Regions from separate parts of the Planococcus antarcticus DSM 14505 genome, predicted to be linked through region 2. Evidence: a T-box and tRNA genes for the amino acid it is inferred to sense, from the RefSeq annotation. Region 2 holds a T-box; the other holds one or more tRNA genes.
The links. The T-box of region 2 lies ahead of ileS (isoleucine--tRNA ligase). A T-box ahead of a tRNA ligase gene usually reads a tRNA of that ligase, here a tRNA-Ile.
Positions count from the first base shown of each region.

Region 1: it encodes a tRNA-Ile, which carries the amino acid that the T-box ahead of ileS (isoleucine--tRNA ligase) is inferred to sense. The anticodon was not compared.

Region 1 is NZ_CP016534.2:1,278,848-1,290,826, forward strand. Features, by position in the region: gene BBH88_RS06355 (MgtC/SapB family protein) at 1-125, opposite strand, end outside; gene BBH88_RS06360 (DMT family transporter) at 229-1,131, shown strand; rRNA gene BBH88_RS06365 (16S ribosomal RNA) at 1,473-3,024, shown strand; rRNA gene BBH88_RS06370 (23S ribosomal RNA) at 3,225-6,156, shown strand; rRNA gene rrf (5S ribosomal RNA) at 6,296-6,411, shown strand; tRNA gene BBH88_RS06380 (tRNA-Val) at 6,422-6,497, shown strand; tRNA gene BBH88_RS06385 (tRNA-Thr) at 6,509-6,584, shown strand; tRNA gene BBH88_RS06390 (tRNA-Lys) at 6,596-6,671, shown strand; tRNA gene BBH88_RS06395 (tRNA-Leu) at 6,693-6,777, shown strand; tRNA gene BBH88_RS06400 (tRNA-Gly) at 6,783-6,857, shown strand; tRNA gene BBH88_RS06405 (tRNA-Leu) at 6,888-6,976, shown strand; tRNA gene BBH88_RS06410 (tRNA-Arg) at 7,006-7,082, shown strand; tRNA gene BBH88_RS06415 (tRNA-Pro) at 7,108-7,184, shown strand; tRNA gene BBH88_RS06420 (tRNA-Ala) at 7,191-7,266, shown strand; tRNA gene BBH88_RS06425 (tRNA-Met) at 7,288-7,361, shown strand; tRNA gene BBH88_RS06430 (tRNA-Ile) at 7,370-7,446, shown strand; tRNA gene BBH88_RS06435 (tRNA-Ser) at 7,462-7,554, shown strand; tRNA gene BBH88_RS06440 (tRNA-Met) at 7,620-7,696, shown strand; tRNA gene BBH88_RS06445 (tRNA-Asp) at 7,700-7,775, shown strand; tRNA gene BBH88_RS06450 (tRNA-Phe) at 7,793-7,868, shown strand; tRNA gene BBH88_RS06455 (tRNA-Gly) at 7,874-7,947, shown strand; tRNA gene BBH88_RS06460 (tRNA-Ile) at 7,963-8,039, shown strand; tRNA gene BBH88_RS06465 (tRNA-Asn) at 8,041-8,115, shown strand; tRNA gene BBH88_RS06470 (tRNA-Ser) at 8,120-8,210, shown strand; tRNA gene BBH88_RS06475 (tRNA-Glu) at 8,217-8,288, shown strand; partial or broken gene BBH88_RS06480 (DMT family transporter) at 8,302-9,267, opposite strand; gene BBH88_RS06485 (1,4-dihydroxy-2-naphthoate polyprenyltransferase) at 9,394-10,305, opposite strand; gene BBH88_RS06490 (isochorismate synthase) at 10,478-11,869, shown strand; gene menD (2-succinyl-5-enolpyruvyl-6-hydroxy-3-cyclohexene-1-carboxylic-acid synthase) at 11,856-11,979, shown strand, end outside.
Region 2 is NZ_CP016534.2:2,431,196-2,443,174, reverse strand. Features, by position in the region: gene BBH88_RS12240 (YggS family pyridoxal phosphate-dependent enzyme) at 1-374, shown strand, start outside; gene BBH88_RS12235 (cell division protein SepF) at 371-850, shown strand; gene BBH88_RS12230 (YggT family protein) at 871-1,134, shown strand; gene BBH88_RS12225 (YlmH family RNA-binding protein) at 1,201-1,986, shown strand; gene BBH88_RS12220 (DivIVA domain-containing protein) at 2,081-2,602, shown strand; T-box leader at 2,640-2,855, shown strand; gene ileS (isoleucine--tRNA ligase) at 2,898-5,660, shown strand; gene lspA (signal peptidase II) at 5,785-6,261, shown strand; gene BBH88_RS12205 (RluA family pseudouridine synthase) at 6,264-7,175, shown strand; gene pyrR (bifunctional pyr operon transcriptional regulator/uracil phosphoribosyltransferase PyrR) at 7,369-7,905, shown strand; gene BBH88_RS12195 (solute carrier family 23 protein) at 7,933-9,198, shown strand; gene BBH88_RS12190 (aspartate carbamoyltransferase catalytic subunit) at 9,352-10,221, shown strand; gene BBH88_RS12185 (dihydroorotase) at 10,223-11,500, shown strand; gene BBH88_RS12180 (carbamoyl phosphate synthase small subunit) at 11,497-11,979, shown strand, end outside.

The DNA of each region.
Region 1 (11,979 bases), 1.2 Mb from region 2:
TTCAAACCGACTGGCTTTCTTTTTAGTTCCCTTTCTAGACCGATAACTAAACTCAAAAGAGCGGCTATAACAAGCTTGAAGAAAGTTTCATATGAAGAAATTTGCATTGCGCTGAAAAACTCCATAAGGAAAACCTCCATTTATTTATCTTGTATTGATTCCGCTTGGTGAAAGTGGCAAACTTATTATGTGCATTGTCGGTGATGTTGGAGAAGAAGAGGTGTTCGAATGGAAAAACCGGCTATCCACCCGTATATCCCTATTATAGTAGGAGTTTTCTCAGTAGCGTTGTCAGCCATCTTTGTAAAGATGACATCTGCTGATTCTGGAGTCACTGCTTTTTACCGTATGCTATTCTCCATAGCGATTATGAGTCCGGTCTTCTTTATAAAATATACCCATGAAATCAAAAAGCTAAGCAAAAGGGATTGGATCTTCACTACCGTTGCCGGAGTATTTTTAGCTTTCCACTTTATCTTATGGTTTGAATCGTTGAATTATACATCGGTGGCCAGTTCAACGGTGCTTGTAACTCTGCAGCCTTTATTCGCTTTTGCAGGTACATATTTTTTCTTTAATGAAAAGCTTTCTAAAAAAGCACTCATTGCTGGGGCTGTTGCAATATCGGGTAGTGTGTTAATCGGCTATGGAGATTTCAAAGTAAGTGGCAGTGCTTTGTATGGAGATCTGCTTGCTTTGATTGCCTGTGCATTAATAACGGCCTACTTGTTATTTGGGCAGGATGTCCGAAAGAGATTGTCATTAGTAACCTACACATTTGTGGTATATGGAGTCAGTACCATAACGTTATTCTTCTATATTTTATTCAAAGGAGAATCCTTCGGTCCGTATCCGGCATCTGAGTGGATGTGGTTTTTGTTATTGGCGCTCATTCCGAATTTGCTTGGGCATACTTTATTCAACTGGGCTTTGAAGTGGGTAAGCACTAATGTGATATCAATCGCAATACTTTTTGAACCGATAGGGGCTGCTGTATTAGCTTACTTTATACTTGGCGAGTATTTGAGTGTCTCTCAAATAGTAGGAGGAAGTATAGTGCTGGCAGGGATCGCATTGTTTGTTGCAGACTACCAAAAAATTAAAATACGATTTTTAAAATTAAAGGCTTGATTTTTTGCTTGTGGCGGTTTATATTTATATATGTCCTTAAAACAACTCGCGAAAATATTTTGAAATAGTATTGACAGTGAGTTTGAAGTAAGGTATATTAATCAAGTCGCCAATAAGCGCGGCAAACAAACTGAACCTTGAAAACTGAACAGCAAAACGTCAACGAAAGACGTCACGAGCACTTCGGTGCGAGAACGGCTTTTGCGAAGGTTGCCACCGGCAATTGGAGCAGAGTTGTTCATCTACTCGGTGTTCGTGACTACAACTTACTGATCAGCTTTGTGCAGATCAAGCCATCTTCGGATGGTGCCAGCAACAACTAGAGCAGTCAAATGTTCTCTATAATGGAGAGTTTGATCCTGGCTCAGGACGAACGCTGGCGGCGTGCCTAATACATGCAAGTCGAGCGGAACCAGAGGAGCTTGCTCCTTCTGGTTTAGCGGCGGACGGGTGAGTAACACGTGGGCAACCTGCCCTGCAGATCGGGATAACTCCGGGAAACCGGTGCTAATACCGAATAGTTTGTCGCCTCTCCTGAGGCGGCACGGAAAGACGGCATCTCGCTGTCACTGCAGGATGGGCCCGCGGCGCATTAGCTAGTTGGTGGGGTAATGGCCTACCAAGGCGACGATGCGTAGCCGACCTGAGAGGGTGATCGGCCACACTGGGACTGAGACACGGCCCAGACTCCTACGGGAGGCAGCAGTAGGGAATCTTCCGCAATGGACGAAAGTCTGACGGAGCAACGCCGCGTGAGTGACGAAGGTTTTCGGATCGTAAAACTCTGTTGTGAGGGAAGAACAAGTACCAACTAACTACTGGTACCTTGACGGTACCTCACCAGAAAGCCACGGCTAACTACGTGCCAGCAGCCGCGGTAATACGTAGGTGGCAAGCGTTGTCCGGAATTATTGGGCGTAAAGCGCGCGCAGGCGGTTCTTTAAGTCTGATGTGAAAGCCCACGGCTCAACCGTGGAGGGTCATTGGAAACTGGAGAACTTGAGTGCAGAAGAGGAAAGTGGAATTCCATGTGTAGCGGTGAAATGCGTAGAGATGTGGAGGAACACCAGTGGCGAAGGCGACTTTCTGGTCTGTAACTGACGCTGAGGCGCGAAAGCGTGGGGAGCAAACAGGATTAGATACCCTGGTAGTCCACGCCGTAAACGATGAGTGCTAAGTGTTAGGGGGTTTCCGCCCCTTAGTGCTGCAGCTAACGCATTAAGCACTCCGCCTGGGGAGTACGGCCGCAAGGCTGAAACTCAAAGGAATTGACGGGGGCCCGCACAAGCGGTGGAGCATGTGGTTTAATTCGAAGCAACGCGAAGAACCTTACCAGGTCTTGACATCCCGCTGCCCGGTGTAGAGATACGCCTTTCCCTTCGGGGACAGCGGTGACAGGTGGTGCATGGTTGTCGTCAGCTCGTGTCGTGAGATGTTGGGTTAAGTCCCGCAACGAGCGCAACCCTTGATCTTAGTTGCCAGCATTTAGTTGGGCACTCTAAGGTGACTGCCGGTGACAAACCGGAGGAAGGTGGGGATGACGTCAAATCATCATGCCCCTTATGACCTGGGCTACACACGTGCTACAATGGACGGTACAAAGGGCTGCAACCCCGCGAGGGCAAGCCAATCCCAGAAAACCGTTCTCAGTTCGGATTGCAGGCTGCAACTCGCCTGCATGAAGCCGGAATCGCTAGTAATCGTGGATCAGCATGCCACGGTGAATACGTTCCCGGGCCTTGTACACACCGCCCGTCACACCACGAGAGTTTGTAACACCCGAAGTCGGTGAGGTAACCCTTGTGGAGCCAGCCGCCGAAGGTGGGACGGATGATTGGGGTGAAGTCGTAACAAGGTAGCCGTATCGGAAGGTGCGGCTGGATCACCTCCTTTCTAAGGATAAATTCGGAACCGAGGTTTTCTCGGGGTTGACGTTTTGCGTTCAGTTTTGAAGGTTCACCTTCAGGCGGCAACGCCTTTTTTTGTGACTTTCAATCTTGTTCTTTGAAAACTGGATAAAACGACATTGAAACAAAAATGAAGCAATTCATGTACGTGTGGCACTTGGTGCCACAACTTTTTAATTAACCATTGGTTAAGTTAGAAAGGGCGCACGGTGGATGCCTTGGCACTAGGAGCCGAAGAAGGACGGCACTAACACCGATATGCTTCGGGGAGCTGTAAGTGAGCTGTGATCCGGAGATTTCCGAATGGGGGAACCCACTGCCTTTAATTGGGCAGTATCCATGTGTGAATTGATAGCACATGAGAAGGCAGACCCAGGGAACTGAAACATCTAAGTACCTGGAGGAAGAGAAAGCAAATGCGATTCCCTGAGTAGCGGCGAGCGAAACGGGATCAGCCCAAACCAAGAGGCTTGCCTCTTGGGGTTGTAGGACACTCTATACGGAGTTACAAAAGGCAGGATTAGGCGAAGCGACCTGGAACGGTCCGCCACAGCGGGTAATAGCCCCGTAGCCGAAAACCCTGCCCCTCCAGAGTGGATCCTGAGTACGGCGGAACACGTGAAATTCCGTCGGAATCCGGGAGGACCATCTCCCAAGGCTAAATACTTCCTAGTGACCGATAGTGAACCAGTACCGTGAGGGAAAGGTGAAAAGCACCCCGGAAGGGGAGTGAAATAGATCCTGAAACCGTGTGCCTACAAGTAGTCAAAGCCCGTTAATGGGTGATGGCGTGCCTTTTGTAGAATGAACCGGCGAGTTACGATTGCATGCAAGGTTAAGCTGAGAAGGCGGAGCCGCAGCGAAAGCGAGTCTGAATAGGGCGACAGAGTATGCAGTTGTAGACCCGAAACCAGGTGATCTACCCATGTCCAGGGTGAAGGTAAGGTAACACTTACTGGAGGCCCGAACCCACGCACGTTGAAAAGTGCGGGGATGAGGTGTGGGTAGCGGAGAAATTCCAATCGAACCTGGAGATAGCTGGTTCTCTCCGAAATAGCTTTAGGGCTAGCCTCAAGATAGAGAATCCTGGAGGTAGAGCACTGTTTGGACTAGGGGCCCATCCCGGGTTACCGAATTCAGACAAACTCCGAATGCCAGTGATTTATGCTTGGGAGTCAGACTGCGAGTGATAAGATCCGTAGTCAAGAGGGAAACAGCCCAGACCACCAGCTAAGGTCCCCAAATATCCGTTAAGTGGAAAAGGATGTGGCGTTGCTTAGACAACCAGGATGTTGGCTTAGAAGCAGCCATCATTTAAAGAGTGCGTAATAGCTCACTGGTCGAGTGACACTGCGCCGAAAATGTACCGGGGCTAAACGGATTACCGAAGCTGTGGATGGATCTCTTCGGAGATCCGTGGTAGGAGAGCGTTCTAAGGGCGTTGAAGTCAGACCGGAAGGACTGGTGGAGCGCTTAGAAGTGAGAATGCCGGTATGAGTAACGAAAGACGGGTGAGAATCCCGTCCACCGAATGCCTAAGGTTTCCTGAGGAAGGCTCGTCCGCTCAGGGTTAGTCGGGACCTAAGTCGAGGCCGATAGGCGTAGACGATGGACAACAGGTTGATATTCCTGTACCACCTCCCCGCCGTTTGAGCAATGGGGGGACGCAGAAGGATAAGGAGAGCGTGCCGTTGGTTGTGCACGTCCAAGCAGTGAGGCGTGGAATGAGGCAAATCCCATTCCTGATACGTTGAGCTGTGATGGCAAGAGGTTTACCTCAGAGTCCCTGATTTCACACTGCCAAGAAAAGCCTCTAGCGAGGCGGGAGGTGCCCGTACCGCAAACCGACACAGGTAGGCGAGAAGAGAATTCTAAGGTGAGCGAGTGAACTCTCGTTAAGGAACTCGGCAAAATGACCCCGTAACTTCGGGAGAAGGGGTGCTCTGGTAGGGTGAATAGCCCGAGAGAGCCGCAGTGAATAGGCCCAGGCGACTGTTTAGCAAAAACACAGGTCTCTGCAAAACCGTAAGGTGACGTATAGGGGCTGACGCCTGCCCGGTGCTGGAAGGTTAAGGGGAGTGCTTAGCGCAAGCGAAGGTGCGAACTGAAGCCCCAGTAAACGGCGGCCGTAACTATAACGGTCCTAAGGTAGCGAAATTCCTTGTCGGGTAAGTTCCGACCCGCACGAAAGGCGTAACGATCTGGGCACTGTCTCAACGAGAGACTCGGTGAAATTATAGTACCTGTGAAGATGCAGGTTACCCGCGACAGGACGGAAAGACCCCGTGGAGCTTTACTGTAGCCTGATATTGAATTTTGGTGCAACTTGTACAGGATAGGTAGGAGCCTTAGAGCCCGGAGCGCCAGCTTCGGAGGAGGCGTCGGTGGGATACTACCCTGGTTGTATTGAAATTCTAACCCACATCCCTGATCGGGATGGGAGACAGTGTCAGGCGGGCAGTTTGACTGGGGCGGTCGCCTCCTAAAGAGTAACGGAGGCGCCCAAAGGTTCCCTCAGAATGGTTGGAAATCATTCGCAGAGTGTAAAGGCAGAAGGGAGCTTGACTGCGAGACGTACAGGTCGAGCAGGGTCGAAAGACGGGCTTAGTGATCCGGTGGTTCCGCATGGAAGGGCCATCGCTCAACGGATAAAAGCTACCCCGGGGATAACAGGCTTATCTCCCCCAAGAGTCCACATCGACGGGGAGGTTTGGCACCTCGATGTCGGCTCATCGCATCCTGGGGCTGTAGTCGGTCCCAAGGGTTGGGCTGTTCGCCCATTAAAGCGGTACGCGAGCTGGGTTCAGAACGTCGTGAGACAGTTCGGTCCCTATCCGTCGCGGGCGCAGGAAATTTGAGAGGAGCTGTCCTTAGTACGAGAGGACCGGGATGGACACACCGCTGGTGTACCAGTTGTTCTGCCAAGGGCATCGCTGGGTAGCTATGTGTGGCCGGGATAAGTGCTGAAAGCATCTAAGCACGAAGCCCCCCTCAAGATGAGATTTCCCATTGCGCAAGCAAGTAAGATCCCTCAAAGACGATGAGGTAGATAGGTTCGAGGTGGAAGCGTGGCGACACGTGCAGCTGACGAATACTAATCGATCGAGGACTTAACCAAACAATGTATCATGAAGGAATTTCAATGGGTCAATGTCGTTTATCCAGTTTTGAAAGAATAAGGAAAAGTTTTTTTATGAAAAAGCTTGTAAAAACCTGTGAGATTGGTATAATCAATCTTGTCTTTCAAAACCAAATAGTCCAGTGATGATGGCAAAGAGGCCACACCCGTTCCCATCCCGAACACGGCAGTTAAGCTCTTTTGCGCTGATGGTAGTTGGGGGTTTCCCCCTGTGAGAGTAAGACGTCGCTGGGCAATACTTATCGGAGGATTAGCTCAGCTGGGAGAGCATCTGCCTTACAAGCAGAGGGTCGGCGGTTCGATCCCGTCATCCTCCACCATTTTTTCTTTCGCCGGAGTAGCTCAACTGGTAGAGCAACTGACTTGTAATCAGTAGGTTGAGGGTTCAAGTCCTTTCTCCGGCACCACTCATGTAAATGAGCCATTAGCTCAGCTGGTAGAGCATCTGACTTTTAATCAGAGGGTCGAAGGTTCGAATCCTTCATGGCTCACCATTTTAATTGAATCATTGCCACGCGGGTGTGGCGGAACTGGCAGACGCACTAGACTTAGGATCTAGCGCCTTCGGGCGTGGGGGTTCGACTCCCTTCACCCGCACCATTTTTGCGGAAGTAGTTCAGTGGTAGAACGCCACCTTGCCAAGGTGGAGGTCGCGAGTTCGAACCTCGTCTTCCGCTCCATATTTTTTTTGCACATTATACCGACCCTTAGCCGGGGTGGCGGAACTGGCAGACGCACAGGACTTAAAATCCTGCGGTAGGTGACTACCGTACCGGTTCGATTCCGGTCCTCGGCACCATTTATGCAAACCAGATGAATCCCTTATATGCGCCCGTAGCTCAATTGGATAGAGTACTTGACTACGAATCAAGCGGTTAGAGGTTCGAGTCCTCTCGGGCGCACCATATTTTTACACTCAGCAACTCAGTTCGGGAAGTAGCTCAGCTTGGTAGAGCACTTGGTTTGGGACCAAGGGGTCGCAGGTTCGAATCCTGTCTTCCCGACCAAACAATGGGGCCTTAGCTCAGCTGGGAGAGCGCCTGCCTTGCACGCAGGAGGTCAGCGGTTCGATCCCGCTAGGCTCCACCAACTTATCACATTAAAAATCTCGGCGGCGTAGCTCAGCTGGCTAGAGCGTACGGTTCATACCCGTGAGGTCGGGGGTTCGATCCCCTCTGCCGCCACTTTTTTAGGACCTTTAGCTCAGTTGGTTAGAGCAGACGGCTCATAACCGTCCGGTCGCAGGTTCGAGTCCTGCAAGGTCCACCATATGTATTTTATCACGGAGGAATACCCAAGTTTGGCTGAAGGGATCGGTCTTGAAAACCGACAGGGGAGTCAAATCCCGCGGGGGTTCGAATCCCTCTTCCTCCTCCATATTTTTAAAATGTGTGGACAATTATTAATGAAGCGTGTGCTAGAATTAATATCTATATTATTATCGCGGGGTGGAGCAGTTCGGTAGCTCGTTGGGCTCATAACCCAAAGGTCGCAGGTTCAAATCCTGCCCCCGCAACCAAATGGTCCCGTGGTGTAGCGGTTAACATGCCTGCCTGTCACGCAGGAGATCGCCGGTTCGATCCCGGTCGGGACCGCCATTTTTATTCAATACAGTGGGTCAGTAGCTCAGTCGGTAGAGCATTAGATTGAAGCTCTAAGTGTCGGCGGTTCGATTCCGTCCTGACCCACCACTTTTGCGGGTGTAGTTTAGTGGTAAAACCTCAGCCTTCCAAGCTGATGATGAGGGTTCGATTCCCTTCACCCGCTCCATATATATACACATATGGGCCTATAGCTCAGCTGGTTAGAGCGCACGCCTGATAAGCGTGAGGTCGATGGTTCGAGTCCATTTAGGCCCACCATTCCGAAGTAGCTCAGTGGTAGAGCACCGCACTGTTAATGCGATGGTCGTAGGTTCGAGTCCTACCTTCGGAGCCAAACTGGGGAAGTACTCAAGTGGCTGAAGAGGCGCCCCTGCTAAGGGTGTAGGTCGGGCAACCGGCGCGAGGGTTCAAATCCCTCCTTCTCCGCCAGTATTTGGCCCCTTGGTCAAGCGGTTAAGACACCGCCCTTTCACGGCGGTAACACGGGTTCGAATCCCGTAGGGGTCATCATCGATAAGAGTCATGCATTCAATTGCATGACTCTTTTTTTCGTTTTACCGGAAACGTAGCTGTGAACCATCATGCCTAACATCACCAATAGAAGGCCAATCAAAGATAAGTTGGATGGCAAGGCGATGGACAAGAAAAGAATTTCTCCAGACAAAGCAAATAAAACTTCCAACGATTGTATGGCTTCGACTGCACCTAATTTCTACATGTTTCCCCTGACTAAGTCCGTGGCTTTAAAGAAAACCACCGTAGCAATGACTCCGGAACTGATTGCTACAATAAAGGTTTGGTAGCTTTGCGAAGCAGTCGGACCACCGACAGCGATCAGTCCATAAAGCGATAACATTAGCCAAAAAGGCAAACTCGCTAATGTCATTCCTAAAACTCGTTGATATGCATCCAGTCTATCACCGCATGGATCCATCATTTTTCTATTGCCCAATGGATATGCAAAAGTAGCAATAATAACGGGAATAAAACAAAACCATAAAGTCGCAGAAGGAACGGCTGCTATATGTTCTACCTGCATCAGACATACCCCGGCTAATATGATAAAAGAAATCAGTAAGCCTTTCGAAGGGATTTTCCTTCGCATATAAACGTTGTCTTTATTACTATGTGCGGTAATTAAAAATAAGGGTGTAAGGAGAGTATCCGCAATAATAGTGATTTGCCATGTTCCTGCAATCAACGAGCTAGGAGAATAGGCAGCGGCAAAACACAAGGGAGCATAAAAAAAACGAATCCGATAAAACTCCATAACACCCAAGCTTCTTTATTTTTGCTCATCTCTTGTAGTAGGGGGCTTTAGATTTTTTCGGGAAAGAACGATCATCAGCAAAAAGGGCACCATAAAAATATAGCGAAGAGAGGCACTCCCAATCCAGCTTCCGCCAACTGTTTCCGTCGTAGCGTTCAGCAAAAAAGTAAAAGCAAAGAAAAAAGCTACGATAATACCGAAAATAATAGGTTTCACCTTATGTCCTCCTAAAACAAAAGCATATAAATTATTCATCCACTATAGCGCAAGTATTCAGTTCTTCAAAGTATTATTTGGATATAAAAAAAGGATTTCCATAGAAATCCCTTTTTAAGCATCTTATTATAGAAGGTAATCAATCAGCAATCCGATTCCAAGTAAAAACGCGACAAATGTATTTGTTTTACCGGTATCCTTCATCGCGGGCATCACTTTTAGCGGTGCCGTGAAGTGTTTGAAAATCTGGACGACTTTGATAGGTTTTAGCACGCTGAGGAATACCAGTAAAGCCCAAGGTGTCAGCGTCCCTGTGATCACTAAAATTACAATCCAAGCATAGGCTAGTATGAAGAACATCATTAGAATGTTTACTGCTGCGGGTCTTCTGACTAATATTGCAAGCGTATTACGGCCGCTCTCCTCGTCTCCGACAATATCGCGGATATTATTGGCCAACATAATTGCAGCTACCAGCAAAGTACTCGGTACAGCAAGTAAAGAAGCCTCCCATGTAACCATTCCAGTTTGAATGTAGAAGGCAATGATAACAATTAAATAGCCCATGACCACTCCGGAAAAGAGCTCACCGAAAGGAGTATAAGCAATGGGATAAGGTCCGCCAGTATAAAGATAGCCGATCATCATCGCTACTCCGCCAACAACCAAAAGCCACCAGCTGGTTTGTGAACAAATATAGATGCCGATGACCGCGGCGATCCCGTAGAACATTAGAGCTAACGCTAAAACGGTTTTCGGTTTGACTCCGTTCCGAACGATTGCGCCGCCGATGCCGACAGAATTTTCATTATCTAAGCCTCTAGCGAAATCATAATACTCGTTGAACATATTAGTAGCTGCCTGAATCAATAAACTTGCAACAAGCATAGCCAAGAATAAAATCCAGTCGATCGGGGAATGATTTAAAGCAATCATCGTTCCTAAGAAGACAGGAGCGAAGGATGCGGTTAAAGTATGGGGCCGGGTTAGTTGCCACCAGACGCGCCATCCGCTGTCTGCCTGTAGTGAATGTGTCATATCTATCTCTCCTTTAATTCTTTCCACTGTTCATTGTACTTCAAATATAGAAGGGAATACAGCAAATGATGTGCTGATTTTAGCAGAAAAGAGTATGATAGAAGGTAGATATTAAAAAGTAGAAAAGTAAGTGGAATAAACGAGACTCTTGTCTTAAAACGGAGGTAATCAGGTGAATTCAGAATCGTCTTCATCGACCCAAAAATCTACGGAAAGCCATTACGAAGGCTACCGTTTTTATACCGAAACAATCGAAGTCACTCGCATGTCAGCATTGGCATTCTTTGAAGCCGGGGGAGATGAATACTTAGGAAAACGCATGTACTGGCAGAATCGTGAAAAGACCTTCACGTTGGTTGGAATCGGACATGCCCATGTCCTTTCTACAAACAAAGCAACAGGGCGATTTAAGAAAATCAAGGATGACTGGAAGAACCTTTGCAAACAAATCGTCAATGAAGAAAGTTCTGTCCAGCCAGTCCTATTCGGAGGATTTTCGTTCGATCCCTTAAATAGCAAATCGAGTGAATGGACACGGTTTCCACAGGCTTATTTTGCGGTGCCAACTTTTCAGTTGGTTTTAAAAGGTGAGCAGGCTTTTGTCAGCATTCATTTAATTACGGAACAACAAGAGAGCTATGCAGAATTTGATGCGATGCGTAAAGAACGTGATAAACTGATCCATGCGGCACAGGTATCTGAAGTCGATAAATATGATAAACCACAGGCAACTGGCCGCATAGAACTAAGAAAAGAAGAGTACCTGGATTCCATTCAGCAGGTTACCGATATTATTAAAGCCAAAAAAGTGGAAAAAGTCGTTATTGCACGGACGCTGAAGTTGGAATTTGAACACAAATTTTCGCCTTCTTCTGCGTTGTATCAGGTTTCCAATGAACAGCCTGAAAGTTTCTTGTTCGGTTTGGAAGCGGAAGAGCAATTCTTCTTTGGAGCAACTCCTGAAAGGTTGGTAAAAGTAGAAGACCAAAAAGCACTCTCGACATGTTTAGCAGGTTCCACTCCGCGCGGCAAGACGGTTGAGAAGGATACCGAACTTGGCGAAGCCTTGCTGAAAGATCCGAAAAATCGGGCTGAGCATCAATTTGTGGTCAAGATGATCAGCGATGTATTTGAAGCGAATTGCAGCCGGATGGTCGTACCTAAATTGCCAAAATTAATGAAGATCAGGGACATTCAGCATTTGTATACACCGGTTGAAGGCGAGTTAAAACCAGGCGCAACCTTATTTGATTTGGTGGAGGTTCTTCATCCGACACCGGCGCTTGGCGGAGAGCCGAAATTGAAGGCGCTGCAGATGATCCGCGAGCACGAAGCGATGAACCGTGGCTATTATGCAGCTCCAATTGGCTGGATTGATGCTAAAGGTGATGGCGAATTTGCTGTTTCGATAAGGTCGGCTTTGTTGGATGGCGAAAGAGCTTATTTATATGCGGGCGGTGGAATTGTAGCAGATTCCACGCCGCAATCAGAGTATGACGAGACATGGGTTAAATTCAGACCGATGCTTCGGGCATTGGGAGGTCAATTGAGTGACGAGTCGTAAAGCGTTAACAGAATATGTATCTGCATTTACCCATTCGCTGGTCGGGCTTGGAGTGTTGGATGCTGTAATCAGTCCGGGATCCCGTTCCACACCGCTCGCCTATGCCTGTA
Region 2 (11,979 bases):
AAATCCAAAAACGGGCAAGCAACCAAGTCAAGTGTTTTGTTCAGGTGAATGTTTCTGGCGAAGAGTCAAAAAGCGGGATTGCACCTAACGAAACAATTGATTTCATCAAATCACTTGAGATTTATGACAAAATCCAGGTAGTTGGGTTAATGACGATGGCGCCGAATACGACGGATGAGCTTGCTATTCGCGAGGCATTTAAAGGATTAAAATCACTCCAACTCCAAGTGTCAGAAAAACAATGGACCCATGCACCATGCACAGAATGCTCCATGGGCATGTCCAATGATTACTTAATTGCTGCTCAGGAAGGGGCAAGTTTCGTCCGGATTGGAACAGCGTTGGTGGGGGCAGAAAGTGAGGCAAAGCGATGAGTGTGAAAAATAAATTCAAAAATTTCTTTTATTTAGATGAGTACGAAGAAGAACAAGCGCAGGAACAATCTGCAACACAACAAAAGCCAGCACCGCGGTATGAAAAACCGGCTGCAATGCAAGAGCCGAAAAAAGTACCGAAAGAACGGCGCCAGAAAGTGGAGGAGACCATTGTGCCTAATTTAGTCAGTTTGCAGAGTGCTTCAAAATCTTCAAAAGTCAGCTTGGCAGAACCAAGAGTTTATGCTGAAGCACAGGATATTGCAGAAAGCTTGAAAAGCAAGCAAGCTGTAGTTGTCAATCTGCAGCGTATCGAAAAAGATCAGGGTCTTCGAATCATCGACTTTTTAAGTGGAACAGTTTATGCCCTTGGCGGAGATATTCAACGCATCGGAACTGACATCTTCCTGTGTGTACCAGACACTGTAGAAGTGGATGGCGCTATTTCAGATTATTATTACGATGATCAACAATAAGAGAGGTGCCTTAAAATAATATGACAGTATTTGTGGATTTATTGCTTTCGGCAATTAACATCTATTTCTATATCCTGATTGTCAGCGTCTTCATGAGTTGGGTGCCAAGCATCAAGGAATCGGGATTCGGCCAAATGATTTCCAAAATCACGGATCCGTATTTGGATATATTCAGACGCTTTATTCCGCCAATCGGCATGATCGACATTTCACCGATTGTTGCGATTTTCACTTTAAGTTTAGCAAGCCAAGGTATTCTTGTACTGGCTGGTTACCTCATTTAATTCAAAACCTCACGTCACGTGAGGTTTTTCTCTTGAAAAACGGATCAAACGTGAAGGAGCATTTGCATGGAAGAGATATTTCAACATTTCAGAAAAGAAGAGCAGCAGTTTATCGAACAGGTATCAGGATGGCTTCGTGAAGTGGAAGATCGTTATTCACCAAAGCTAACTGACTTTCTGGATCCTCGCCAGCGTTTTATCGTCGAGGCCGTGATGGGATCGAGTGATGTGGAAATGATGTCTTCGGGGGTTTTTAAAAATGCAGAAAGACAGCGGGTATTGCTGTATCCTTCTTATTTTGAACCGCAACAAGAAGATTTCAGTATTACAGTTTTTGAATTGAAATATCCGTCAAAATTTGTCAATTTGCGCCATCCAGATATTTTAGGATCATTGATGTCACTCGGGCTCGATCGCAGCAAATTCGGAGATATCCGTATCGACAATGAACGTGTCCAACTCGCTGTTATGAATGAAATCAGTCCGTATCTGGAAAGTAATTTTATCAGCGCTGCGAAGGTGAAAATTCAATTAAATGAAGTAACAGAAATAGAGCAATTGATCGATACGAGCGAAGAATGGACAGAAGAATCGTATACGGTCAGCTCGATGCGACTGGATACGGTTATGAGTTCGGTCTATAATATTTCCCGCCAGAAAGCGTCTGCACTGATTCATGGAGGAAAAGTAAAAGTCAACTGGACTCTCCAGGAGCAGCCATCATTCGAACTGCACGAATCGGATATGATTTCTTCAAGAGGCTACGGACGTGTGCGGTTGATTATGATCGAAGGCCGCACTAAAAAGGACAAAGTACGATTGCAGGTTGGCCGCCTGGAAGCTAAAAACTAGGCAGCTTTGAGAAAATGCAAAATAATACTGAAATTTAATGTCATGAACTGTATAATAGAAAGATAAGATGACAAGTTAAGGAGAGGTTTACTCAATGCCATTATCCCCGTTAGATATACATAACAAAGAATTCAGCCGAGCATTCCGAGGATATCAGGAAGATGAAGTAAATGAATTCCTGGAACAAGTTATGAGAGATTATGAAATCCTACTGAAAGATAAGTCAACACTTGAAGAACGTTTGCGTACTACCGATGAGCGGGTTGGTCATTTCAATACAATTGAATCGACATTACAAAAATCGATTTTTGTGGCCCAAGAAGCTTCAGAAGAAGTGCGTCGCAACTCGCAGAAAGAAGCCGAATTGATTATCAAGGAAGCAGAGAAGAATGCGGACCGCATCGTCAATGAGTCGTTGACTAAAGCACGCCGCATCGCGACAGAAATTGAAGAGTTGAAAAAGCAATCACGTATTTTCAAAAATCGCTTTAAAATGCTAGTCGAAGCCCAATTGGATTTGATCGAAACAGATGATTGGGAAACCTTATTAGAATACGATATCGATACTCAGAACTTAGAGAAAATCGAGAAGGACAAAGAAGAGTCGAACTCTTGACTCTGAGACTTTCTACTTCTATAATTACGACATACAAAAAAACGCGCTGATAGAGACAGTAGGCTATGCAAGGACGATTTAGCGAATCAGGGATAGTGAAAGCCTGATACGGACGCATGGATGAAAATCACTCTTGAGCAGAATTGGTGAACGACAGTACCCAATTTCGTCTACGCCACGTTACGGTGATCGAGTGGCAGCCATCTAGCTGCAACAAGGGTGGTACCGCGAGTCAAAGCTTCTCGTCCCTTTCCAGGGATGAGGGCTTTTTATTATGCCTACAGGAGGAATAGAAATGGAATACAAAGATACGTTATTAATGCCGAAAACCGATTTTCCAATGCGCGGCAATTTGCCAAACCGGGAACCGGAAATGCAACAAAAGTGGGAAGAGATGGACATTTACAAAAAAGTATTAGACCGGACGAAAGACCGTCCTTTCTTTATTCTTCACGATGGACCTCCCTATGCGAACGGCGATTTGCATATGGGTCATGCGTTAAACAAAGTATTAAAAGATATGGTCGTCCGTTCTCGTTCTATGATGGGCTTTCATGCGCCATATGTTCCAGGCTGGGATACGCACGGATTGCCGATTGAACAAGCGTTAACAAACAAAGGCGTTAACCGTAAAGAAATGTCGTTAGCGGAATTCCGTAAGCTATGCGAAGAATATGCGTATCAACAAATCGATAGTCAGCGTTCTCAGTTCAAACGCATCGGTGTACGCGGTGATTGGGACAATCCTTACGTCACATTAAAACCGGCATACGAAGCGCGTCAAATTGAAGTGTTCGGTAAAATGGCCAATAAAGGCTATATCTATAAAGGATTAAAACCCGTTTATTGGTCCCCGTCAAGTGAATCATCACTTGCTGAAGCAGAAATTGAGTATCACGATAAAAAATCTCCTTCGATTTACGTGTCTTTCCCTGTTACTGACGGTAAAGGTGTATTAGCGGAAGGTACAAAATTAGTAATCTGGACAACAACACCGTGGACAATCCCAGCAAACCTTGGGATTTCTGTGCATGCCAAATTGAATTACGCGGAAGTTTCCGTAAATGGCTCTCTTTATATCGTCGCACAAGAGCTATTAAAAGAAGTCGCCGAAGAATTGGAATGGACAGACTACGAAGTTATTCGCGTATTACAAGGAGCTGAATTGGAACATATCCTGACAAAACATCCATTATACGACCGCGCTTCACTGGTGATGCTTGGAGAACATGTTACAACAGATTCGGGTACAGGCTGTGTCCATACAGCTCCTGGCCACGGGGAAGATGACTTCTTAATCGGCAAGAAATACGGATTGGATGTTCTTTGTCCAGTTGATGAGCGCGGAGTTATGACAGATGAAGCGCCTGGATTTGAAGGCGAATTCTACGACAAAGCCAACAAATCCATCACGGAAGCGTTGGATAATGCTGGCGCTCTTGAGAAACTTTCTTTTATCACACACTCGTACCCACATGACTGGCGGACGAAAAAGCCGGTAATCTATCGTGCAACGGCTCAATGGTTTGTATCGATTGATGCGTTCCGTGACCAAATCCTAAAAGCTATCAGAGAAACTTCGTTCACTCCAGCATGGGGCGAAACGCGTCTTTACAATATGCTGCGCGACCGTGGCGATTGGAATATCTCGCGCCAACGTGTATGGGGCGTTCCGATTCCAGTATTCTATGCTGAAAATGGCGATCCGATCATCACAGAAGAAACGATTGCCCATATTGCTGATTTGTTCCGTGAAAACGGATCGAACATTTGGTTTGAGCGTTCGGCCGCAGAATTATTACCGCCAGGATTTACTCATCCAAGCAGCCCGAACGGCTTGTTCACTAGAGAAACGGATATCATGGATGTTTGGTTTGATTCTGGATCGTCCCACCAAGGTGTTCTTGTAGAGCGTGAAGACTTGCAGTATCCAGCAGATCTTTATCTTGAAGGATCTGACCAATACCGCGGCTGGTTCAACTCTTCACTAACGACAAGTGTCGCTATCAATGGCATCGCACCGTATAAAGGCATCTTGAGCCATGGTTTTACTCTGGATGGCAATGGCCGTAAAATGAGTAAATCGCTTGGGAATGTCATTGTACCGTCAAAAGTAATGAACCAAATGGGAGCGGATATTCTGCGTCTTTGGGTTGCTTCTGTAGATTATACGGCAGATGTTCGTGTTTCTGATGAAAACTTCAAGCAAGTTTCAGAAGTTTACCGGAAAATCCGCAACACGCTGAAATTCCTTCACGGAAATTTAGCTGACTTTAGCGAAAAAGAGCACCGCGTTGCATTTGAAGACATGCGTGAAATGGATCAATACATGGTGATGAAATTGCAAAAAATGGTAGAAACAGTACGGAAATCGTATGAAACATACGAATTCTCGACAATCTATCACGCCTTGAACAATTACTGTGCTAACGATCTAAGCTCGTTCTACTTAGACGTAGCGAAAGATGTTGTCTATATCGAAAGTGCAGATCATCCTCACCGTCGTGCCATGCAAACGGTTATGTTTGATTCGTTGATGGCAATTTTGAAATTGTCTGCACCAATCATTCCTCATACAGCGGATGAACTATGGTCTTACTTGAGCTTTGTAGAAGAAGAAAGTGTTCAATTGACTGACTTCCCAGAAGCTGTTTCGAATGCGGCATTTGAAGGGCTTGATGAAAAGTGGAGCCGCTTTATGGACGTTCGCGACGATGTGTTGAAAGCATTAGAAGAAGCACGTGCAGCTAAAACAATCGGTAAATCTCTGGAAGCGAAAGTGACCGTTTACGGCAATGAAGAACTTGCGACATTACTGGCTTCAATTGATGAAAATCTTGCTCAATTGTTTATCGTATCGAAATATGAATACGGCGGTACACAAGATAATGCTCCGGAACATGCTGTTCAACTAAATGAAGTTTCTGTAACAGTCGAAAAAGCTGAAGGCGAAAAATGTCAACGTTGCTGGACAATTTCTGAAGAAATTGGCCAAAGCAAAGCACATCCAGCCCTATGCCCTCGCTGCGCAAGTGTTGTAGAAACGCAGTACGCTTAAGCAAAACCATAGATTAATAAACAGAAGAGGTCTGGAGAACCGGGTATCCGGTTTTTCAGACCTTTACTTTTTTCCTCAACATTGTGTTAAAATAGATTGACTGATGAATTGACGGAGGATATGGATGTTTATTTATTATGGAATCGCATTAGTGATAATTGCAGTAGACCAATGGACCAAATGGCTGGTCCTGAAAAATATGGAACTGGGTGAACGGATTTCGGTAATTGATCCTTACCTCGGCTGGCTGTCGCACCGTAACCGCGGGGCTGCGTGGGGAATGCTTGAGGGGCAGATGTGGTTGTTTGCCATCATTACCGTGGCGGTCATCACCGGAATTCTTTACTATTTTCATAAACATGCACAAGGACAGCCTTTGTTTCAGCTAAGCCTGATGGTTCTCTTAGGTGGAGCTGTTGGCAATTTTATCGATCGGATGCTGCGCGGAGAAGTCGTCGATTTTGTCGATGTGCTGATTCCGGTGATCAAATACGATTTTCCGATATTTAATGTTGCAGATGCTGCTTTAACAATCGGTGTTGTGTTGATGATTATCTTTATTATTTATGACGAAAAACAACAAAAGAAAAAGGTGTCTTAATGATGGAAGATTTAACAATTGAAATTACAGAAGAAATGGCAGGCGAACGAGTAGATAAAGCCGTGTCATCGATAGATGAAGATTGGTCACGCTCGCAGATCGCCAACTGGGTCAAAGAAGGCGCAGTAAAAGTCAACGGCATTATCGTAAAACCAAATTACAAAGTACGGTTACAGGATATCATTATTGTTACGCCTCCAGAGCTTGAAGAGCTGGATGTAGTGCCAGAGGACTTGAATTTGGAGATTGTCTATGAAGACGAAGACGTACTCGTCGTTAATAAACCAAAAGGGATGGTTGTTCATCCGGCTCCAGGACACGCCGATGGAACGTTGGTAAATGGCTTGATGCATCACTGTACAGATCTTTCAGGAATCAATGGCGTTGTGCGTCCTGGAATTGTTCATCGAATCGACAAAGATACATCTGGCTTGTTAATGGTAGCGAAAAATGACGTTGCTCATACTTCATTAGTTGATCAATTAGTGAAAAAGACCGTTACCCGCAAATACGTAGCATTGGTACATGGTCACATTCCTCATGATAAAGGAACAATTCAGGCACCGATAGCGCGCGATCCAAAAGAACGCCAGAATATGGCAATTGTGGATAAAGGAAAGCATGCCGTAACACATTTCCGAGTATTGGAACGTTTTGGTGATTTCACATTAGTAGAATGCCGCTTGGAAACAGGCAGAACTCATCAAATCCGTGTTCACATGAAATACATTGGTTATCCGCTTGTTGGAGATCCAAAGTATGGACCGAAGAAAACAATGGATGTTGGTGGCCAAGCTCTTCACGCGGAAGTCATCGGATTTGTTCATCCGAAAACCAATGAATACATGGAGTTTTCTGCAGAGCCACCAGCTGAATTTTCAGAACTTCTAGAATCTCTTCGCGACAAGGATTGACAAAAGGGATCTTCTTTCTTTATACTTAAAAAAACGAATCGAATAATGAACACCTTTAAAAACAGTCCAGAGAGGCTGAAAAGGTATTTACGCAAGCCGGAAGTCTGTCTTCCGTGTTGAATTTTCTGCGCATCTATCCTCTTGCCTCTCAGGCAAGAGGTTTTTTATTTGCAAAAAAGGAGCGGATCTCATGGTGGAAAAAGCAGATATTCTAGACGAACAGGCAATTAGCCGAGCGATAACGCGTATTGCACATGAAATCATCGAACGCAATAAAGGCATCGATGATTGTATATTAGTCGGCATTAAAACGCGCGGCGCGTTTATCGCTAAGCGACTGGCTGAAAAAATCGAAAAAATCGAAGGGCGCCCAATCATGAAAGGCGAACTTGATATTACGCTTTACAGAGATGACTTGAGCATCAAAACAAAAAACCAAGAACCGTTAGTGCAGCAAGTCGACATTGAACACAGCATACTCGATAAAAAAGTCATCTTAGTAGATGATGTGCTCTATACAGGACGCACTGTGCGCGCAGCTATGGATGCCGTTATGGACCTAGGACGACCGGCACAAATTCAACTAGCAGTATTGATTGACCGAGGACATCGCGAATTGCCAATACGCGCAGATTTTGTCGGAAAAAACATTCCAACTTCAAGTGATGAACGAATCATTGTTCAAATGGTTGAAAGCGATCAAGTGGACCGCGTTGCCATTCACGAATAAAGAGTCGGAAACAAAGGAGAATGGAAATTGAGCGGAGCAATTTTAGACGTACAAGATAAACCAAAAACAGGACAATGGATCTCGCTAAGCTTACAGCATATGTTTGCAATGTTTGGAGCGACAATTCTAGTGCCTCAACTAGTCGGATTGAGCCCAGCTATCGCATTGCTAACAAGTGGAATTGCAACAATCATCTTTATCCTCATCACACAGTTTAAAGTACCGGCATATCTGGGGTCTTCATTCGCCTTTATCGTGCCGATCACGATTGCCACTGAAACCGGTGGTATTGGCTCGGCAATGATTGGCGCTATGTTTGTTTCATTGGTCTACGCCATCGTCGCTTTGATTATCTGGAAGACCGGCTACCAATGGCTGATGAAGCTGCTGCCGCCGATTGTGGTGGGACCGGTTATCATTGTTATCGGACTTGCCTTATCGGGTACAGCGGTGGATATGGCGATGAATATTCCAATAGGGAACGGATCGGAATACAGCTTGATCCATTTCTCAGCTGCTATTGTAACCTTACTGACAGCGATTATCTGCAACATTTATTTCAAGAACATCATTTCATTGATGCCGATCCTGATTGGCATCATCGTAGGCTATGCCTACTCGGCCACCATCGGCATCATCGACTTTACAGCAATTGGAGAAGCGAGCTGGTTTGCAGTACCGGAGTTCCTAATTCCGGGAGTGGATTATTCGTTTCAAGTAACACCGACGCTGTTGTTCGTCATGGTCCCAATTGCCATCGTTACAATTTCTGAACATATCGGTCATCAATTGGTACTTGGCAAGATTGTCAATCGAAATTACATAAAAGACCCGGGATTGCACCGCTCAATACTAGGTGACGGTATCGGAACCTTTATCTCTTCACTGGTCGGCGGTCCGCCAAAGACGACATACGGTGAAAACATCGGCGTCCTGGCCATTACGAAAGTATTCTCAGTTTACGTCATATTTGGAGCGGCAGTGTTCGCCATCGCATTTTCCTTCTTTGGCAAATTGATGGCCGTCATCGAGACGATTCCAACGGCTGTTCTCGGCGGAATTTCCATCCTGCTGTTCGGCATCATTGCTTCTTCCGGACTACGCATGCTAGTGGACAACAACATCGACTTTGGCAACAACCGCAACTTGGTTATTTCCTCAGTCATCTTGGTCATCGGCATCGGCGGGGCTAAACTTGAATTCAGCGAATCCTTCTCGATCGAGGGAATGGCGCTCGCCGCTATCGTCGGAGTCATCTTAAACCTGGTACTGCCAGGCTTAAATAAAAAATAACTGGACGACGGAACTGAATAATTACCTTTTAATGAATGTCCAGAGAGGCATGGAAAGGGTTGAAGATTGGGGTGGACTCTGCCCTTTTTTCCTCACACCTTCCTGCCCCTGGGAAGGTGTTTTTTTGTCTGAAAGATGAAAGGATGAAGGATTTTGCCGAACTTACTATCCATGAACAACTTAGAAAATGACACAATCATGAGCTTACTGGATCGTGCAGGAGAATTTCAGCGCGGTGAAAAAGCACCAATTGATGGCACAGTCGTTAATCTGTTTTTTGAACCGAGTACACGGACGAAGATGAGTTTTGAAATGGCTGAGCATAAATTGGGACTAGCAGTTCTGCCGTTTGAAACAGCCTTTTCCAGCATCTTAAAAGGAGAGACGCTGTATGACACCGTTAAGACGATGGAAGCAATCGGTGTGGGTGCAGTGATTATTCGCCACGAAGAAGAAGCGTATTACCAGCAACTTGAAGGCTGCAACGTCGCAGTCATCAACGGCGGAGACGGTTCAGGACAGCATCCGACGCAGTCTCTGCTGGACTTGTTGACAATCTACCAAGAGTTCGGACGCGTGGAAGAGATTCATGTCACCATCGTCGGAGACATTGCGCATAGCCGTGTGGCAAAATCAAATGCTGCGGCACTCCAGCAATTAGGAGCGAAAGTGAGTTTTGTGTGCCCGGAGGAGTGGAGCGGAGACTATGAATCTTCAGAGCATTTAGATGATTTTATTGAACACACGGATGTCGTCATGATGCTCCGAGTGCAGCATGAACGGCACGCAGTGTCAGCTCTTTTCTCGAAAGAAAACTACCATGAGCAATACGGCTTAACGATTGAACGAGAAAAGAAAATGAAAGACGGTGCCATCATCATGCATCCAGCGCCGATCAATCGTGGTGTGGAAATTGCAGATTGCTTAGTTGAATGCGAACGCTCACGAATTTTTAAACAAATGGCAAACGGAGTTTTTATCCGGATGGCAGTACTTGAATACGCATTGAAAGGGAGAGATTAACTTGAATTTATTCATGAAAAACGTAAACATGCTGCAAAATGGAGAATTGTCACCAACCAATATCCGCATTGTGAACGGCAAGATCGATGAAATTGGTAAAGACTTGACAGTAAAAGATGAAACAGAAATTGACGGCAAAGGCCGAATGATCGCACCAGGGTTTGTCGATATCCACGTGCATTTGCGTGAACCGGGGGGGGAGCAGAAAGAAACAATCGAAAGCGGAACACATTCAGCAGCAAAAGGCGGATTCACCACAATTTGTGCGATGCCGAACACGCGTCCTGTTCCGGATACGAAAGAAAATCTGCAGCTAGTCAACGGATTGATTGAAAAAAATGCGCTTATCCGAGTTTTGCCGTATGCTTCGATCACCATTAGAGAAGCAGGAAAAGAACGCACGAACTTACAGGAACTAAAAGAAAACGGTGCTTTCGCTTTCACGGATGACGGTGTCGGCATTCAAGAAGCGGGAATGATGTACGAAACGATGCAAGAAGCAGCGGAAATCGACATGGCAGTAGTCGCGCATTGCGAAGACAATAGCTTGATCTATGACGGTGTTATGCACGAAGGTAAGCGCAGCAAAGAATTGGGATTAAAAGGCATTCCTTCGATTGCTGAATCGGTGCATATTGCACGCGACATGTTACTTGCAGAAGCAGCAGGCGCACATTATCACGTCTGCCACGTCAGCACAAAAGAATCAGTTCGCGTCATTCGCGACGCAAAACGTGCAGGAGTTCGAGTAACGGCTGAAGTAACACCTCACCATTTGCTGTTAATGGAAGACGATATTCCAGCAGACGATGCAAACTACAAAATGAACCCGCCACTGCGTGCGAAAGAAGATTGGCAGGCACTTCACGAAGGCTTACTTGATGGCACACTAGACTTTATCGCAACAGATCATGCTCCTCATACAGCGGCAGAAAAAACCAATGGCATGAACGGTTCGATGTTTGGAATTGTCGGTTTTGAAACGGCGTTTCCACTGCTTTACAGCAAATTTGTTGAAACAGGTACATGGACATTGCAACAATTAATCGACTGGTTGACGATTAAACCGAGCAGAACGTTCAACTTGCCATATGGCAAAATAGAAACTGGTCAAACAGCAGATTTGGTGTTGCTGGATCTGGAAAAAGAACAAGCAATCCAAGTAAATACATTTTTATCGAAAGGTCGCAATACACCATTTGATGGTTGGAAGTGCACAGGATGGCCGGTAATGACTATTTTCGGTGGAGAAATCGTATGGCAGGAGGAGAAAAATTGATGAAACGTTATTTAATTTTACAAGACGGTACGGTATTTGAAGGAACAGCATTCGGAAGTGACGGTGCTTCTGTCGGGGAAATCGTTTTTAATACCAGTATGACCGGTTATCAGGAAATTTTATCGGATCCTTCTTACTGCGGACAAATTGTAACGATGACCTACCCATTGATCGGCAACTACGGCATCAACAGTGATGATTTCGAATCGATTGAACCCGCAGTTAAAGGAATGGTGGTTCGTGAACTTGCTGAGTTCCCATCTAATTTCAGAAATAATTCGACTTTGGACGAATTATTCAAAACGAAAGACATTCCTGGAATATCAGGCATTGATACGCGAAAACTGACTCGCTTAATCCGCGCAAAAGGTGCCATCAAAGGTGTTTTAACAGCAGCAGGCGAAGATGTTCAAATAGAAGAAGTAGTGAAGATGCTTCAAGAAACCGTTCTGCCAAGAAATCAAGTGGCGCAAGTTTCA